One region of the Streptomyces sp. NPDC126503 genome, then DNA from elsewhere that is predicted to be linked to it. Evidence: riboswitches for the same ligand, from Rfam matches in the RefSeq annotation. Region 1 holds a riboswitch; the other holds the start of a gene.

Region 1 (8,335 bases):
TTCGGACAGCGCCTGGGCGAAGGCGAGCGTCTGCCGGACGGTGTCCGGGCCGTCGCCGGCGTCGCTCACCCGCAGGCTGAGGTCGTCGGCGGTGGAGTTGCCGGTGTAGCCGTGGTCGGCGTCGCAGTTGGGGTCGCCGCAGGCGGCGGGCTCCAGGTCGATGCGGGAGACGGCTCCCCAGCCGATGGTGAGGACCACCTCGCGGGGCAGGGTGCCGGGGGTGTACGACTCCGGGTTGGCGACGACCCGGCTGACCACGACCGACGAGATCCGGTCGAGCTTCACGGACTCGGTGGAGGTCGTGGCGTAGGGGGTCGGGGAGCTGTTGTCGGCGGCCTGCTCGTCGGTGTGGCTGACGATGAAGCGGCTCGGCGTCAGGACGAGGACGGTGACGTGCCGCCGGACCTCGTTGGAGTCGAAGGTGGTCTCCTGGTGGACCACGTACGACGCGACGGCCTCGCCGCCGACGGCGGCCTCCACCGCCTCGGCCACGAGGGCCGGGTAATAGCCGCTGCGCTCGATCGCCGCGCGCAGCCCCTGAGTCGTCGTACCGGTCTTCGCCATGGACTCCATCCTAATCCGTGGGCAGGGGCCTCTCGCCCGGTTGCGGGGGCGGTGGGGCCGTTCGCGCGGGCGGAGGCTGTGACATCCGACTCCCCTCGCGGCGCGGTGGCCCGGGGGCGGGTGCGGGCGGTGCTCAGTAGCTCGGCAGGCTGCGGGGGCCGAGGTCCGTACGGGGCGGGGGCGGGGCGAGGCGGACGGTGGCACCGAGGACGGAGAGCCCGCGGGGGGCCACCACGACGGGCTCCAGGGAGACCGCGACCACCTCGGGGTGGTCGTCGACCAGCCGCGACACCCGCAGGAGCAGCTCCTCCAGGGCCGGGGTGTCGACGGGGGCGGAGCCGCGCCAGCCGAAGAGGAGCGGGGCGGTGCGGATGGACCGGACCAGCTCGGCGGCGTCCCGGTCGGTGGCCGGAACCAGCCGGTGGGCCGTGTCGCCGAGGAGTTCGGAGGCCGCGCCCGAGAGCCCGAAGGAGAGGACCGCGCCGACGGCCGGGTCGATGGCCGAGCGGACGACGGTGTCGACGCCCCTCGGCACCATGGCCTGGACGACGGGCTGCAGCTCCTCCGGCTTGCCGAGGACCTCGGTCAGCTCGGCGTAGGCGGTGCGGAGCTGTTCCTCGGTGGCCAGGTCGAGCCGGACTCCACCGAGGTCGGGGCGGTGGCGCAGGTGCGGGGCGGTCGTCTTGAGGGCCACCGGGTAGCCGAGGCGGGCCGCCGCGGCGACGGCGGCGTCGGGGCCGGGGGCGGGCAGGGCGGTCAGGACCGTGATCCCGTACCGGTCGAGGAGTTCCGCTGCCTGTCCGGCGCCGAGGGTGATGCCCCGGCCGTCCTCGGTCGCCTCCGCGAGGCCCCGCTCGATGAGCGCGGCGGCCCCCGCCTCGTCGATGTCCTCATACTCGGGCACCCGTCCCGGCTCGGCCGCCTGCCGTCGCCACTGCCCGTACCGTACGGCCTCGGCGAGCGCCCGCACGGCCCGCTCGGCGGCGGGGTAGGCGGGGATCGTGCGGCACTCGGTCCCGCCGGTTCCACCGTCGGTTCCGCCGTCGGCGCCACCGGTCCCGCCCCCGCGGGCGTCGCCCGTACGGGCCGCGCCGGCCGCGTCCGTACGCGAGTCGGGTGCCGCGCCGGGGGCGGAGGCGGTGCCCGTGCCCGTACGGGTGGCCCTGCCCGCGTCCGTACGGGATCCGGTTGCGGTCCCTCCGCCGTCGGGACGGCCCGGGGCGGGCGGACGGGTGCTCGTGGCGGCGGCGAGGGCGTCCGCGAGGGCGCCCATCTCGACGTGGACGACGACCACCGGCTTGGCCGCGCCCGGGACGGAGGCGACGGCCGCGCGGAGGGCGGCGGCCAGGGTCTCGCCGTCGCCCGACTCGGTGGCGCCGTTCTCCCCCACCCAGGGGATCGCGGTGACGACGACCGCGTCGCTGGTCTCGTCGGCCAGCGCCGCCGCCAGCGCGTCCCGGAAGTCGGCCGGGCCGGCCGCGGTCGTCAGGTCGAGGGGCCGCAGCGGGCGCAGCCCCTCCGTCAGGCAGGCGTCGTAGGTGAGGAGGCCGAGCGACTCCGAGTTGCCGAGGATCGCCACCCGGGGCCCGGAGGGCAGCGGCTGGGCAGCGAGGAGGAGGCCCGCGTCGACGAGTTCGGTGACGGTGTCGACGCGGATCACCCCGGCCTGGCGCAGCAGCGCCGAGACGGTGGCGTGCGGGACGCGGGTGACGGGCACGCGGTGGCCGGGCGGGGCGCTGCCGCTGTGCCGGGCGCCCTTGACGACGACCACCGGCTTGACGGCGGCCGTGCGGCGGGCCAGCCGGGTGAACTTGCGGGGGTTGCCGATGGACTCCAGGTAGAGCAGGACGACGTCGGTGCCGGGATCGTCGTACCAGTGCTGGAGGAAGTCGTTCCCTGAGACGTCGGCGCGGTTGCCGGCGGAGATGAAGGAGGACAGGCCCGCGCCGCGCCGGTGGAGTCCGGCGAGGAGGGCGATCCCGATGGCGCCCGACTGGGCGAAGAGGCCGATCCGCCCGGTGGCCGGCATCTGGGGGGCGAGCGAGGCGTTGAGCCGGACGTCCTCGGCGGTGTTGATGATGCCGAAGGCGTTGGGGCCGATGATCCGCATCCCGTAGGAGCGGGCCTGGCGTACGAGGGCGCGCTGGCGCTCCCGGCCGGCCGGGCCGCTCTCCGCGTATCCGGCGGAGAGCACGACCAGGCCCCGGACGCCGTGCTCGCCGCAGTCGGCGACGGCCTCGGGGACCCGCTCGGCGGGGACGGCGACGATCGCGAGGTCGACCGGTTCGCCGATGGCGGCGACGGAGGGATGGGCGGGGACGCCGTCGAGCCGTCCCGGCCCGTCGGTGAGGGCGGCGTTCACCGCGTACACCTGTCCGGTGAAACCGCTGTCGAGCAGATTGCGCAGGACGGTCCGGCCGACACCGCCGGGTGTGCGTCCGGCGCCGACGACGGCGACGGAACGGGGGGCGAGGAGCCGCTGCACCGAACGCGCCTCGGCGCGCTGCTCGCGGGCGCGCTGGACGGCGAGGGAGCGGTCGGTGGGTTCGAGGTCGAGGTGGAGGCGGACGGAGCCGTCCTCGAAGCTGCGCTTCTGGGTGTAGCCCGCGTCCGTGAAAACCTTGATCATCTTGGTGTTGGCGGGCAGGACCTCGGCGGCGAAGCGCCGGATGCCGCGCTCGCGCGCGACGGCCGCGATGTGTTCGAGGAGGGCGGAGGCGACGCCCCGGCCCTGGTGCGCGTCCTGGACCAGGAAGGCGACCTCGGCCTCGTCGGCGGGGGCGGAGGCGGGCAGCCCCTGGGCGTTGATGCGGTCGTAGCGCACGGTGGCGATGAACTCCCCGCCCACGGTCGCGGCGAGTCCCACGCGGTCCACGAAGTCGTGGTGGGTGAAGCGGCGGACGTCCTTGGCGGAGAGCCGGGGGTAGGGCGCGAAGAAGCGGTAGTACTTCGACTCGTCCGAGACCTGCTCGTAGAAGCTGACCAGCCGGTCGGCGTCGTCGGTGGTGATGGGCCTGATGCGCGCGGTCCCGCCGTCACGGAGGACGACGTCCGCCTCCCAGTGGTCCGGGTAGACGTGCTCCGGTGCTGCCGTTGATGCCTGTCGTGCCGCCGCTTCCGACTCTTCCGACGCGCTCTGCATGGGGCAAGCGTACGGCCGGGGTACGACGGTGGCACCGGTCGCGCGGCGGGGGTGTGCCGTGCAAGGTGGGGAGGGCCGGGCGGCGGCCCGCGCGGGGCCGGTCCTGCGCGAGCACCGCGCATCCCGTGAGACACTGGTCTAGACAACCCGCTTGAGACTTGAAGGGCAACACCATGGCTGAGCGCCGCGTCAACGTCGGCTGGGCCGAGGGCCTGCACGCCCGCCCCGCCTCCATCTTCGTCCGTGCCGCCATGGCCTCCGGCGTTCCGGTGACGATCGCCAAGGCCGACGGCAACCCGGTGAACGCCGCGTCCATGCTCGCGGTGCTCGGCCTGGGGGCGCAGGGCGGCGAGGAGATCGTGCTCGCTTCGGACGCGGAGGGCGCCGAGGCCGCTCTGGACCGTCTCGCGAAGCTGGTGGCTGAGGGTCTCGAGGAGCTTCCCGAGACCGTCTGAGCCCGGCGCGGGTCCGCCCGCCGCTCGGCACGTGGCCGCGAAGGGCCGGGGTCCGCTCGTGGGCGCCCCGGCCCTTTCGCGTATGTGCGCCCGCCTCATAATTTCTTTCGCCGTGGGGGCGGACCGACCGAATTCACTTCGCGCTCCTGGCGATATTCGAGCAGCACGAAATACCCCCGCTTTTCCTTCTCCCTTTGTAGGGCACGCGTGTTAATTCCGCGCACTCGCCGTGTTGACGACATGTTGCGTAACCCTCACACGCCCGCGCGCCGGCCTTTTCAGCCGGTGCAGCGGCAGCGAGTGCTCCGCGTGCATCGCCGTCAGCGCGCGGGCGCGCTCGGCGTCCCCGCGCGCCACCGCGTCGACGATCGCACCGTGCTCGGCCCAGGCCTCCACGGGCCGCTCGGGCTGCTCCACCACGTACATCCAGGCGATCTTGTGTCGCAGCTGGGTGAGCAGGGCGGCGAGGGCGGGTGAGCCGGAGGCCTGTGCGAGCGTCTCGTGGAACCAGCCGCCGAGCGGGCGCAGATCCTCCCCCTGTCCTCGCCGGGCCCGCTCCTGTCCCAGCCTGACCAGGCCGCGCAGCACCTTCAGATGGGCCTCGGTGCGCCGCTGCGCCGCGCGGGCCGCGCCCAGCGGTTCGAGCAGCGCCCGGACGTCGAGCAGATCGGCCGCCTCCTGCTCGGTGGGCTCGGCGACATGGGCGCCGGCGTGCCGGCGGCTGACGACGAAGCCCTCGGACTCCAGGGTCCGCAGGGCCTCGCGGACCGGGACGCGCGAGACGCCGTACCGGCCGGCGAGCTGTTCCTCCGTCAGCCGGCTGCCGGGCTCCAGAACCCCCGAGACGATGTCGTCCCGGATCGCCGTGCACACCGATTGCGCGGGAATGCGCATGTCCGACCTCCGCTTTGTTCCGCGCAGCGCTCGGCACCCCTCGGTGCCTTTTCCGCGATTTCATTGCACGCGACTCTAGGGCAGTGGGCGGGAAATTCCGATGGGCCGGTCCCTTTCAGGGCTTTCTTTTGGCCGAAGAAAAACCCCGGCTCGCGGGGAGCCGGGGCGGGGTGGAGCTGACGGTCGGGCGCCTCAGACGGCGACACCACGGGCGCGCAGGTACGCGACCGGGTTGATGTCCGAGCCGTACTCGGCGCTGGTGCGGGCCTCGAAGTGGAGGTGCGGTCCGGTGGAGTTGCCGGTCGAGCCGGAGACGCCGATCTGCTCCCCGGGCTCGACGGTCTGACCGACGTACACCTCGATGGAGGCGAGGTGACCGTACTGGGTGTACGTGCCGTCGTTCATCCGGATGACGATGTTGTTGCCGTACGCGCCGCCCCAGCCGGCCTCGACGACGGTGCCGGCCCCGACGGAGACGACCCGGCTGCCGTAGGCGGCGTGGAAGTCGACACCCGAGTGGCTGCCGGAGGACCAGAGGGAGCCGCCGGTCTTGTACCCCGTGGAGACGTACGAGCCGGCGACCGGGAGCTGGAAGGAGGCGAGGCGGCGGCGCTCGGCCTCACGGGCGGCGCGCTCGCGGGCCTCGCGGATCTCCTGGGCGCGGGCCTCGGCCTTGCGCTTCGCCTCGGCGCGGGCCTTTTCCTTGGCGGCGGTCTCGAAGGCTTCCTGCTCCTGGGCGGCGACCTGGGCGTTGACGCGGTCGGCGAGCGAGTCCTCGGTGATGACGCGGGTGAGGCCGGTGTCCTCGGGGGAGCGGTCCTCCGTGTCGGCGGCGAGCGCCGGCGAGGCGAGGGTTCCGATGACGCCGGAGGTCGCGAGGGTGGCCGCGCCGGCGATGCCCACGCCGCGGCGCGCCATCCGGCTCGGAGCACGATGCTTCCCGGTGGCACGGGTGAACGCCAAGAGGACGGTCCTTTCCTTCCTTCTCGCCTACCGGGTTAGCTGACGGGTTCGGAGCAGGAAGGTCTCCTACGGGCCCCTCCGCGCGCGGCGAAGGCGTCCGATTCACCCCAGGGACTACGTGCGGGTCCCCGGCTCCCCAGGCTCGCGCCTGACGGGGACTCGGCGATCGCTGTCCGATGCCGCGGGTGCGGCGCGTGCAACGGGCGGACAGCGCCCATGACGCTATGCGTACGGTCTTTCAATCGGCAAACAAACCAGGCTGTTTGTAAGACATACCACAGGGCAGACGCGCACCCTTGCCCCCAATACGGACAAAGCGGAGGACCCTGACGTCCTGTGACATCAGGGTCCTCGCGTCCGGCGCCGGCCGAGTCCCGGTGAAAGGGACCGGCCGGCCGGTCGACCGTCAGCCGGTCACGACGGTCACCTCGCCGATGCCGAGGGCGCGCACGGGCTCCTCGATCTGCGCGGCGTCGCCCACCAGGACGGTCACGAGCCGGTCCACGGGGAAGGCGTTGACGACCGCGGCCGTGGCCTCGACCGTGCCGGTCTCGGCGAGCCGCGCGTACAACTGCGCCTGGTAGTCGTCCGGCAGGTGCTGCTCGACCTGGTCGGCGAGCGTGCCGGCGACGGAGGCTGCCGTCTCGTACTTGAGCGGCGCCACGCCCACCAGGTTCTGCACGGCCGTCTCGCGCTCCGCGTCCGTGAGCCCCTCCGCGGCGAGGGTCCGCAGCACCTTCCACAGGTCCTCAAGTGCCGGGCCGGTGTTGGGGGTGTCGACGGAGCCGCTGATGGCGAGCATCGACGCGCCGTTGCCCCCGGCGTCGGAGCGCAGCACCTGCGCGAAGGCCCGCACCCCGTAGGTGTAGCCCTTCTCCTCGCGCAGGACGCGGTCCAGGCGGGAGGTGAGCGTGCCGCCGAGGCAGTACGTGCCGAGGACCTGGGCCGGCCACACGCTGTCGTGGCGGTCGGGGCCGACCCGGCCGATGAGCAGCTGCGTCTGAACGGCGCCGGGACGGTTCACGATGACGACCCGTCCGGTGTCGTCGGCGGTGATCGGCGGCATCGGGCGCGGCTCGGCCTGCTCACCGGTCCAGGCGCCCAGGGTCTCGGCGAGCACCTTGTCGAGGTCGACGTCGGTCAGGTCCCCGACGACCACGGCGGTGGCCGTGGAGGGCCGGACGTGCGCCTCGAAGAAGGCGCGGACGGCGGCGGCGTCGATCGCGGCGACGGTCTCCTCCGTACCCTGGCGCGGCCGGGAGATGCGGGAGTCGGCCGGGAAGAGTTCCCTGGAGAGCTGCTTGGCCGCCCGGCGGGACGGGTTGGCGGTCTCGTGCGGGATCTCGTCGAGGCGGTTGCGCACCAGGCGCTCGATCTCGGACTCCAGGAACGCCGGGGCGATCAGGGCCTCGGCGAGCAGGCCGAGGGCCTTGGTCAGCCGGGAGACCGGGACCTCCAGGGAGACCCGTACGCCCGGGTGGTCCGCGTGCGCGTCGAGGGTGGCGCCGCACCGCTCCAGCTCCGCCGCGAACTCCTCGGCGGTGTGCTCGGCGGTGCCCTCGGACAGGGCGCGGGCCATGATGGTCGCCACGCCGTCGAGCCCGGCGGGCTCCGCGTCCAGCGGGGCCGCCAGGAAGATCTCCACGGCGACGACCTGCTGGCCGGGGCGGTGGCAGCGCAGGACGGTCAGGCCGTTGGAGAGCGTGCCCCGCTCCGGTGCCGGGAAGGCCCACGGCTTCGCCGTGCCGGCCGTCGGCCGCGGGTGGAACTCCATGCTGGTCAAAGACACGGCAGCGTCGCTCACTGGTCGGCTCCCTCTTCCTCGTCGCCGTCGTTCTCCTCGGTGCTCAGCGGCTCGTAGACGAGCACCGCGCGGTTGTCGGGGCGCAGCCGCGCCGCGGCGGCCTCCCGCACCTCCTCGGCGGTGACCGACAGCACCCGGTCCACCGCGGTGAGGGCGAGCTGCGGGTCGCCGAACAGAACGGCGTACCGGCACAGTTCGTCGGCGCGGCCGGCGACCGTGCCGAGCCGGTCGAGCCACTCGCGCTCCAGCTGGGCCTGGGCGCGCTCCATCTCCTCGGGCGTCGGGCCCTCGGCGGCGAAGCGGGCGAGCTCCTCGTCGACGGCGGCCTCGACGCGCGGCACCTCGACGCCGCCGGAGATCTTGACGTCCAGCCAGCCGAGCGAGGGCGCCCCGGCGAGCCGCAGCAGGCCGAAGCCGGCGGCGACGGCCGTACGGTCGCGGCGGACCAGCCGGTTGTGCAGGCGGGAGGACTCGCCGCCGCCGAGGACGGTCAGGGCGAGGTCGGCCGCGTCG
Region 2 (8,335 bases), on a different contig from region 1:
TGCTCAACGCGCCTTCCCCGGCGGCGACCGCGTCCCTGCCGATCGGCCGCGACATCGCCGCCCGGGCCCTGGCGCACCTGTAGGACCGCACCGCCGACCGCCCCCGGGACCGGCGGGTCGGCGGCGTCGTGCCGGGCCGGCGGGGGCGCCGTAGGATTGGCGCATTGTGGGTGAGCAGCCAGAGAACGTCAGTCAGCAGAACATCGCACGCCGCGGCAGCCGGATGTTCGCGCCCGGAGAAGGGCCCTCGCCCGACCCCGCCGGCGCGCACTTCGAGCGGCGGATCCGGAGCTTCCAGCCCCGCCGCAGCCGGGTGACCGCCGGGCAGGCGGAGGCGATGCTGAAGCGGTGGCCCGACTGGGGCCTCGACATCGACGGCAAGCGGGTCCTGGATCTCGACGGGATGTTCGGCGGGCTGCCGGTCGTCCTGGAGATCGGCTTCGGCATGGGCGAGGCGACCGCGCAGATGGCCGCCGCCGACCCCGGCACCGGCATCCTCGCCGTCGACGTGCACACCCCCGGCCAGGGCAACCTGCTCGGCCTCGCCGACCGCAACGGCCTCACCAACGTCCGCGTGGCCAACGGCGACGCGATCATCCTGCTCCGCGAGATGCTCACCGAGGACTCCCTCGACGGCTGCCGCGTCTACTTCCCGGATCCCTGGCCCAAGAAGCGGCACCACAAGCGACGCCTGATCCAGCCCGACTTCCTCACCCTTCTCGCGACCCGGCTCCGGCCCGGCGGGGTGCTGCACTGCGCCACCGACTGGGAGCCGTACGCCGAGCAGATGCTGGAGGTCCTCTCCGCCCACCCGGACTTCGAGAACACCCGGCCCGACGGCGGTTACGCACCCCGGCCCTCCTTCCGCCCGCTCACCCGCTTCGAGGGACAGGGCCTGGACAAGGGCCACGTCGTCCACGACCTCCTCTTCGCGCGGAAGCCGCGGGCCCGGGACGACCGGTAGCGGCCCCCGGGCGGTGACGGCCGGGCCAGGCAGTCGGGCCCCGCCCGGGCAGCCAGGCGCGGACAGGCCGACAGGCGGGCCGGCCGGCACACGCCGGGCCCGGACCGGACGGGCCGGCCTGGCCCGTAACCCCGTCGCCGCTGTCGGCGGCCCTCGTTAGGGTCGTCGACGTGTCCCAGTCGCCCGCCGAAGCCCCCGCGCCCGGACCCCCCGCCTCCGGGGAAGCCGCCGCGCCCGTCCCGCACCGCGCCCCCGGGGACCCCGCCTTCCCGGCCGCCGCGGACCGCTCCCAGTGGCGCTACCGGCCGCGCCGCGCGTTCTGGCGCAGCCGGCTGGTCCGGGCCGTCGCCGTGATCACCGTGCTGGCGCTCTGCGCCCTGGTCATCCTGGCGCTGGTCCGCGAACAGACCGGCACCGAGGGCTTCCTGGTCGGCCTGGGCCTCGCCGTGCTCCCCGTACCGCTGCTCATGGCCGCCTTCCGCTGGCTCGACCGGGTGGAGCCGGGACCGTGGAAGAACCTGCTGTTCGCCTTCGCCTGGGGCGCCTTCGCCGCCGCGCTCGTCGCGATCCTGGCCAACTCCTTCGCGGTCCGCTGGATAGCGACCGCCACCGCCGACCCGGACGCGGCGGACAACCTGGGCGCCACCGTCATCGCGCCGGTGGTGGAGGAGAGCGCGAAGGCCGCCGCGATCCTGCTCCTGTTCCTCTTCCGCAGAAGGGACTTCGGCGGACCGGTCGACGGGGTGGTGGCCGCCGGGTTCACCGCCACCGGTTTCGCCTTCACCGAGAACATCCTCTATCTGGGCAACGCCTTCGGCGAGGACCAGGAGTTCGGCACCTCCGGCCTCGGCTCGGTGACCGCCGCGACCTTCTTCGTCCGGGTCGTCATGTCGCCGTTCGCCCACCCGCTGTTCACGGTCCTGACCGGCCTCGGCTTCGGCTTCGCCGCGCTCGCCCCGCGCGGCAGGCGGCCGCGCAAGGTGCTGCTGCCGCTCGCCGGACTGCTCCTCGCCATGGGCGTCCACGCCCTGTGGAACGGCTCGGCCACCTTCGGCGGCCCGCTCGCCTTCTACGCCGTGTACGCGGTCTTCATGGTCCCGGCCTTCGGGCTGCTGACCTGGCTCGCCGTGTGGAGCCGGCAGCGCGAACTGCGCACGATCTCGCGGGTGCTCCCGGCGTACGCGGCGGCCGGCTGGCTCGCCCCCGCCGAGCCACCGGCGCTCTCCTCGCTGCGCGCCCGCCAGATGGCCCGCGCCTACGCCGCCCGCGCGTACGGACCCGGGGCGGCGCGGGCCGTGGGCGAGTACGAGTCGTTCGCGACGACCCTCGCGTTCCTGCGGGACCGGGCCCGGCGCGGCGTGGCGGGCCCGGACTTCGCGGCGCGGGAGCAGGAGCTGCTGCACCACCTGTGGCAGCGCCGCCCGCTCGCCTCCCCCGCGCTCACGTACGCGGCGCGGGCCACCGGCCTGACCTGGGCGCCGCCGCAGTACCTCGACTACGGCGACTTCAACCCGTACCGGAGCTGATCACGGCGCGGACGGCGGGCGAGCCAGGGGTTCAGCGGGCGGAGGCCTCCGTCAGGAGGGCCAGCTCCTCGTCCGTGAGCGAGAGGCCGGCGACCGCGACCAGGGCCGGCAGCTGCTCGACCGTGCGGGCCGAGGCGATCGGCGCGGCGACGGTGGGACGGGAGGCCAGCCAGGCGAGGGCCACGGTGGCGGGCTCGGCCCCGTGGGCCTCGGCGACCGTGTCGAGGGCGGAGAGGACGGCCCGGCCGCGCTCGGTCTCCAGGTGGCGGGCGGCTCCGGTGGCGCGGACGCTGTCGACGGTGGCGCCGGGACGGTACTTGCCGGTGAGGAAACCGGAGGCGAGGCCGTAGTACGGGACGGCGGCGAGGCCCGCGCGCTCGGCGGTCTCCAGGAGCGGGCCCTCGTATGTCTCGCGCGACACCAGGTTGTAGTGCGGCTGCAGGACGGCGTACCGGGCGAGGCCCTCGGCCTCCGCGAAGTCGAGCGAGGCCCGCAGCCGCTCCGGGGAGATGTTGGAGGCGGCGACGGCCCGTACCTTGCCGTCCTTCACCAGCTGGTCGAGCGCGGTGACGATCTCCTCGACGGGCACGGACTCGTCGTCGAAGTGGGTGTAGTACAGGTCGATGTAGTCGGTGCCGAGGCGGCGCAGCGACTCCTCGGCGGCCCCCTTGATCGTGGCGGCGGAGAGCCCCTTGAACCGGGGGTGGGCGCCGGCCTTGGTGGCGACGACGACCTCGGAGCGGTTGCCGCGCGCGGCGAGCCAGCGGCCGATGACCGTCTCGGACTCGCCGCCCTCGTTGCCCTCGGCCCAGGCGGAGTAGACGTCGGCGGTGTCGACGAAGTTGCCGCCGGCGGCGGTGTAGGCGTCGAGCACGGCGAAGGACTGCGCCTCGTCGGCGCTCCAGCCGAAGACGTTGCCCCCGAGGGCGAGCGGGAAGACGTGCAGGTCGGAGGTGCCCAGCGGGCGGAGGGTGGTCATGAGTCGGTCAACCGCTCCCTCCGCCGCGGCTATTCCGGGAACCCGGGGGCGTCCACGGGGCATGTTCCGGGATTTCCGAGGTAGACGGTCCTCGTGCTGTCAGAGGGACAGGCCCTTGGAGCGGAGCCACTCCGCCGGGTCGATGCCGTCGCCGCCGGGCGTGTGGACCTCCAGGTGGAGGTGGGGGCCGGTGACGTTGCCGGTGGCGCCGACGCGGCCGATGGTCTCGCCGGTGCCGACGGTCTGGCCCGCCGCGACGGTCATGGAGGAGAGGTGGCAGTACCAGATCTCGGTGCCGTCGGCCAGCTGCAGCACGATCCGGTAGCCGTAGGAGCCGGACCAGCCGGCCGAGGTGATGGTGCCACCGTGGACGGCCTTGAGCGGAGTGCCGGTGGGCGCCGCGAAGTCCAGGCCGGTGTGGTAGCCGGAGGACCACATCGAACCGGACTGCATGTAGGTGGAGGTCAGGGTGTACGAGGAGAGGGGCATCGAGTAGCTGGCGGCGAGCTTCGCCAGGCGCTCGGCCTCGGCCTTCTCCGCCGCGATCCGCTCCGCCTCGGCCTTGGCCTCGGCCTCCGCCCTGGCCTTCGCCTCCGCTTCCGCCTTGGCCTTCGCCTCGGCCTCGGCGGCCGCCTTCTCCGCGGCGGCGCGGGCGTCGGCGGCGGCCCTCTCGGCGGCGGCGCGCTCCGCCGCCTCCCGCTCGGCGGCGTCGGCGGAGGTCTGCTGCTGCTCGGCCTGCTGGAGGATGCGGGCGCGCAGCGCCTCGCCCGCGTCGGCGGCACCGGCCGTGGGCCCGGCCGTGCCGGTGGCGGCGCTCGCGGCGCCGGCCGCCGTGGTGCTCCGGTCGGCGACGGTGGTGTACGCGGCGGCGGTGAGCGGGTTCGGGTTGGTGCGCTCGGCGCTGACCGGCTCGGGCGCCTCGTCGGGGAGCAGGTCGCCGACGCCGGGCAGGTCGTGGGCGTCCGGCAGGTTGAGGTCCGGAAGGTCCGGGAGCGATATGGCGACCGGCGGCCTGTCCTGCGCGGTGGCGAGGCCGCCCGCGCCGACGGCCGCGATGACGCCGACGCCGAGGACGGTGGAAGAACGGGCGAAGTTGGAGCGCTGCTTGACGACGCGGTGACGGCCGCCGGAGCGGCTCTCGGCGCGGAGGGTTCCCTCGGTCGGGTTCCACTCCCCGGTGGAGCCGGCGGCACCCGCGCCGCCGAAGGGGTCGAACGGGGCTTCGGGTGCGGGGGGGTTGGACGCCACGGAGGCGCGCTCCTTTCCTTCCTTCTCGCCTACCGGGTTAGCTGACGGGTTCGGAGCAGGAAGGTCTCCTACGGGCGGTTTCGCACGAGGTGCGAGGGGCCCGATTCACCCCAAGTGGTGGTTCCCCGGTTCCCTTTCGGGATTCGGCGCGTGCGCACGGTGTCGCCTCTTGCGACGACTGGGACGACCGCGCTGCGTTATCGAACGTTAATAGAGACGAGGGTCCGATTCCAAGCCGTCCCCGGTGATCGTTCATTGAATTGGCAGGGATTCGCCCGAGTTGACCCCCTCTCAAAACGGAAGCCTGGCCGACACCAAAACTGACGGTACGTCAATTGTTATCGCTGGGAGACCTCTTGGCTACGGCTGGTGACGACGCCCTCCACCGGGCGGCACCACCGGCATCGTCCGGCGCCGCTCCGGCTGCCCCGACGTTGGCCTGCTCACCGCGAGGAGCGCCATGTCGTCCGTCGCCCCGCCGCCCGTGTGCCGCCGTACGTCGTCGACGAGCGCGTCGAGGAGTTCCTCCGGCCCCGGGAAGATCCGCCCGGCCAGCCGCTCCGCCGGATCGTAGAAGACACCCTGCGCGTTCCGCGCCTCCGAGAGCCCGTCGGTGTAGAGGAGGAGGGTGGCGCCCGGCGGGTACGCCCGCTCGTCGGCCCGGTCCGGCCAGGCCGCCAGTTCGCCCATGCCGAGCGGCAGGGCCGCCTCGCCCGGCTCCAGCGTCTCCAGGCCGCCGTTCGCGCGCAGCAGCAGCGGAGGCGGATGCCCCCGGTTCACGATCCGTACGACACCGGCGCCCGGCGGGACCTCCGCCAGGACCGCCGTCGTGAACCCCTCGAAGGCGTCGAGGCCGTGCCGCCGGGTGCCCTCCCGGGCCAGGGCCCGCTCGAGTCGCTGCGCCACCCCCTCCAGGGTCCGCTCCTGCTCGGCCGCCTCCCGGAACGCGCCGATCACCACGGCCACCGCCTCGACCGCCTCCAGGCCCTTCCCCCGTACGTCCCCGACGACCAGCCGCACCCCGTGCGGGGTGTCCTGTACGGCGAAGAGGTCACCGCCGATGAACGCGTCCGCCTGCGCCGCCTCGTAGCGCGCCGCGCAGTGGAGTCCGCCGATCCGCTCGGCCGGGGTCGGCAGCACCGCCTTCTGCGCCGTCTCCGCGATGACGCGGGCGGAGGCGAGCCGTTCCCCGCTGATCCGGACGACCCGGTTGATCAGCAGGCCGAGCGCCGAGACGGTCACGACGGTGAGGGCCTCGGTGAGGGAGGAGACCTCGGTGAGGGTGCCGTTGTAGGCGTGCAGGCCGAGGCAGGCGAGGACGGCGGCGATGCCGGTGAGCAGGGTCGTCAGGGTGGAGAAGAAGGGCGCGGCGATCAGCGGGGCCGCCGAGAACATCGGCGCGGCCGTGAACTGCGGCGGGGTCGACAGGTCGAAGACCACACCGCCCGCGATGACCAGCGGGGGCAGCGCCCGGAGGAAGCGTCTGGCACCGCGGTACGGGCGGCGGGGCTCGTCGTCCCGCCGCCCGTCACCCGTCGCTCCCAGAGGGTGCCCCACCTGTGCTCTCCTGCCCGGTCGGTACCGGCCGCGGCCCGTACCGCGCCCTCCCAGGGTCCCCGCGCCCGCGCCGGGCGGCGACTCCCGGACGGCCGACCGGGGGATCCGGGCGAGCGGGGGGAGCCGGGTGACTCGGGGTGCCCTGGGGCCCGGGGCCGGCGTGGCCGGCCGGTCAGGCGGTGCCGGGATCGGGCTCCGAGGCCTTCGGCGACTTCGGCGGGTTCGACGTCACGGGCGGCACGGACGGCACCGGTGGCTCGGGCGGGGGCGCCGCGAGCCGGCCGCCGCGGGCCAGGAGCGCGACCGCCCCCGCGCACAGCACCCCCACCGCGCACAGCGCCAGCCACGGCACCACCGACCAGCCGGTGACGTCGAGCAGGACGCCCGTCCCCAGGTTCCCCAGGGTGATGCCGATCCCGCACACGGTGTTGTAGAGCCCGTAGTGGGTGGCCACCCAGCGCCCCCGGGACAGGGCGACGACGGTGTCCATCTCGTACGGGTAGAGCACCGCGTTCGCCACGGCCAGGACCGCCGCGCACAGCAGCAGCCCCACCACCCCCCGCCCGAACGCCGCCGGGAGCAGGAAGGCGGCGCCCATCAGGGCGAGGCCCAGCACGAGACAGCGCTCGCGCGGCAGCCGCGCCGTGCACCAGGCCGTGATGCGCAGCTGCCCGGCGAGCGCCACCAGCGCGGACACCACGAACAGGGCGGTGGTGAGACCCGTACCCCCGGCCGCGAGCGGCAGGGCCAGATAGACCTGGAAGGACAGCACGTACGAGCCGGTCATGGCGAGCGAGAACAGCCAGAAGGTGCGGTGCGCGAGGACCGTACGGAACTGGCCCCGGCCGCCGTCGCCGCCGGCGCGGTCCGCCTCCCGGCCCCGTACGGGCAGGTGCCGGAGCTGCACCAGGGTCAGCCCGGCGAAGAGGACGGCCGCCACCCCACAGGTCAGCCGGAACGACACCCCGGTGAGCGCCACCCCTGCCAGCGGCCCGAGCAGGATGCCCGCCTGGTAGTACGCGTTGAAGAGGGCGAAGGCCTCCACCCTCCGCGCCTCCCCCGCCTCGGCGGCGAGGAAGGCCCGTACGGCCGGGTTGAAGAGGGCGCCCGCGAGGCCCGTGGCGAGCGAGGCGGCGAGCAGCACCGGCAGCGACTGGGCGAAGGCGAGCGCGCCGAAGCCGGCGGTCCGCAGGGCGCAGCCGGCCACGATCAGCGGCTTGAAGCCGAGCCGGTCGGCGAGCGCGCCGCCGATCAGGAACATGCCCTGCTGGGAGAGGTTGCGGGCGCCGAGGATCAGCCCCACCGCCCAGGCCGCCATGCCGAGCCCGTCCGCGAGGTGCGCGGCCAGGAACGGCATGAGCATGTAGAAGCCGAGGTTGATGGTGAGCTGGTTGAGGAACAGCAGCCGGACGGCCGGTTCGAAGGTACGGCTCTGCTTCCAGATGCCGCCCTTGGGCGGCGCGGCCGTGGTACTCAACGGATCCGTCCCGTCCGGCCGGCCCGGTCGCCGGAAAAACCGGGGAAGCCGGGGAAACCAGGGTGTCCGGGCAGACCGGGCAGACCGGTGGCCCGCCCGGTGCCGGGGCCGCCGGCCCGGTCGGTGCCGCCGGCGGGCCGCGCACCCCGGTCCAGGACCCTGCGCGTCCAGCCGTCGACGCGCTCGGCGCTCACGAACGGCGCCGGCTCCTCGCGCACCGGGCCGTCGAGGAGGCCGTGCGCCGCGCAGAACTCGTCGTTGAAGACGGTGTCGAAGTACCGCTGCGGCCCGTCCGGGAAGACGGCCGCGATCCGGGTCCCGCGCGGCCGGGTCCGGGCGAGCCACGCCGCCACCAGCGCGACCGCGCCCACGCTCCAGCCGCCGGTCGCGAACTGGCGCGCGGCCAGGCGGCGGGCCGACCGCACGGTCTCGGCCGGGCCGACCCAGTGGACCTCGTCGAAGGCCGCGTGGTCCACGTTCGCCGGGTGGATGGAGGAGCCGAGGCCCCGCATGAGCCGTTCCCCGGCCGGAAGGCCGAAGACGGTGGAGTTCACGGAGTCGACGCCGACCAGTTCCAGGGCCGG

What was found. Region 1 has a riboswitch for cyclic di-AMP ahead of ABTY40_RS09640 (M23 family metallopeptidase). Riboswitches for the same ligand answer to the same signal wherever they lie in the genome.
Region 2: it holds a riboswitch for cyclic di-AMP, as region 1 does, so the genes downstream of both, ABTY40_RS26600 (M23 family metallopeptidase) here and ABTY40_RS09640 (M23 family metallopeptidase) in region 1, are expected to answer to the same signal.

The regions. Positions count from the first base shown of each region.
Region 1 covers NZ_JBEORS010000005.1:243,138-251,472, forward strand. The annotation lists gene ABTY40_RS09620 (DUF5998 family protein) at 1-564, opposite strand, end outside; gene ABTY40_RS09625 (bifunctional acetate--CoA ligase family protein/GNAT family N-acetyltransferase) at 698-3,706, opposite strand; gene ABTY40_RS09630 (HPr family phosphocarrier protein) at 3,880-4,161, shown strand; gene ABTY40_RS09635 (GntR family transcriptional regulator) at 4,372-5,055, opposite strand; gene ABTY40_RS09640 (M23 family metallopeptidase) at 5,248-6,018, opposite strand; cyclic di-AMP (ydaO/yuaA leader) riboswitch at 6,029-6,193, opposite strand; gene ABTY40_RS09645 (M16 family metallopeptidase) at 6,425-7,792, opposite strand; gene ABTY40_RS09650 (M16 family metallopeptidase) at 7,819-8,335, opposite strand, start outside.
Region 2 covers NZ_JBEORS010000027.1:19,201-27,535, forward strand. The annotation lists gene lhgD (L-2-hydroxyglutarate dehydrogenase) at 1-83, shown strand, start outside; gene trmB (tRNA (guanosine(46)-N7)-methyltransferase TrmB) at 224-964, shown strand; gene ABTY40_RS26590 (PrsW family intramembrane metalloprotease) at 1,135-2,490, shown strand; gene ABTY40_RS26595 (aldo/keto reductase) at 2,522-3,469, opposite strand; gene ABTY40_RS26600 (M23 family metallopeptidase) at 3,569-4,717, opposite strand; cyclic di-AMP (ydaO/yuaA leader) riboswitch at 4,729-4,876, opposite strand; gene ABTY40_RS26605 (PP2C family protein-serine/threonine phosphatase) at 5,078-6,274, opposite strand; gene ABTY40_RS26610 (MFS transporter) at 6,447-7,751, opposite strand; gene ABTY40_RS26615 (PLP-dependent cysteine synthase family protein) at 7,748-8,335, opposite strand, start outside.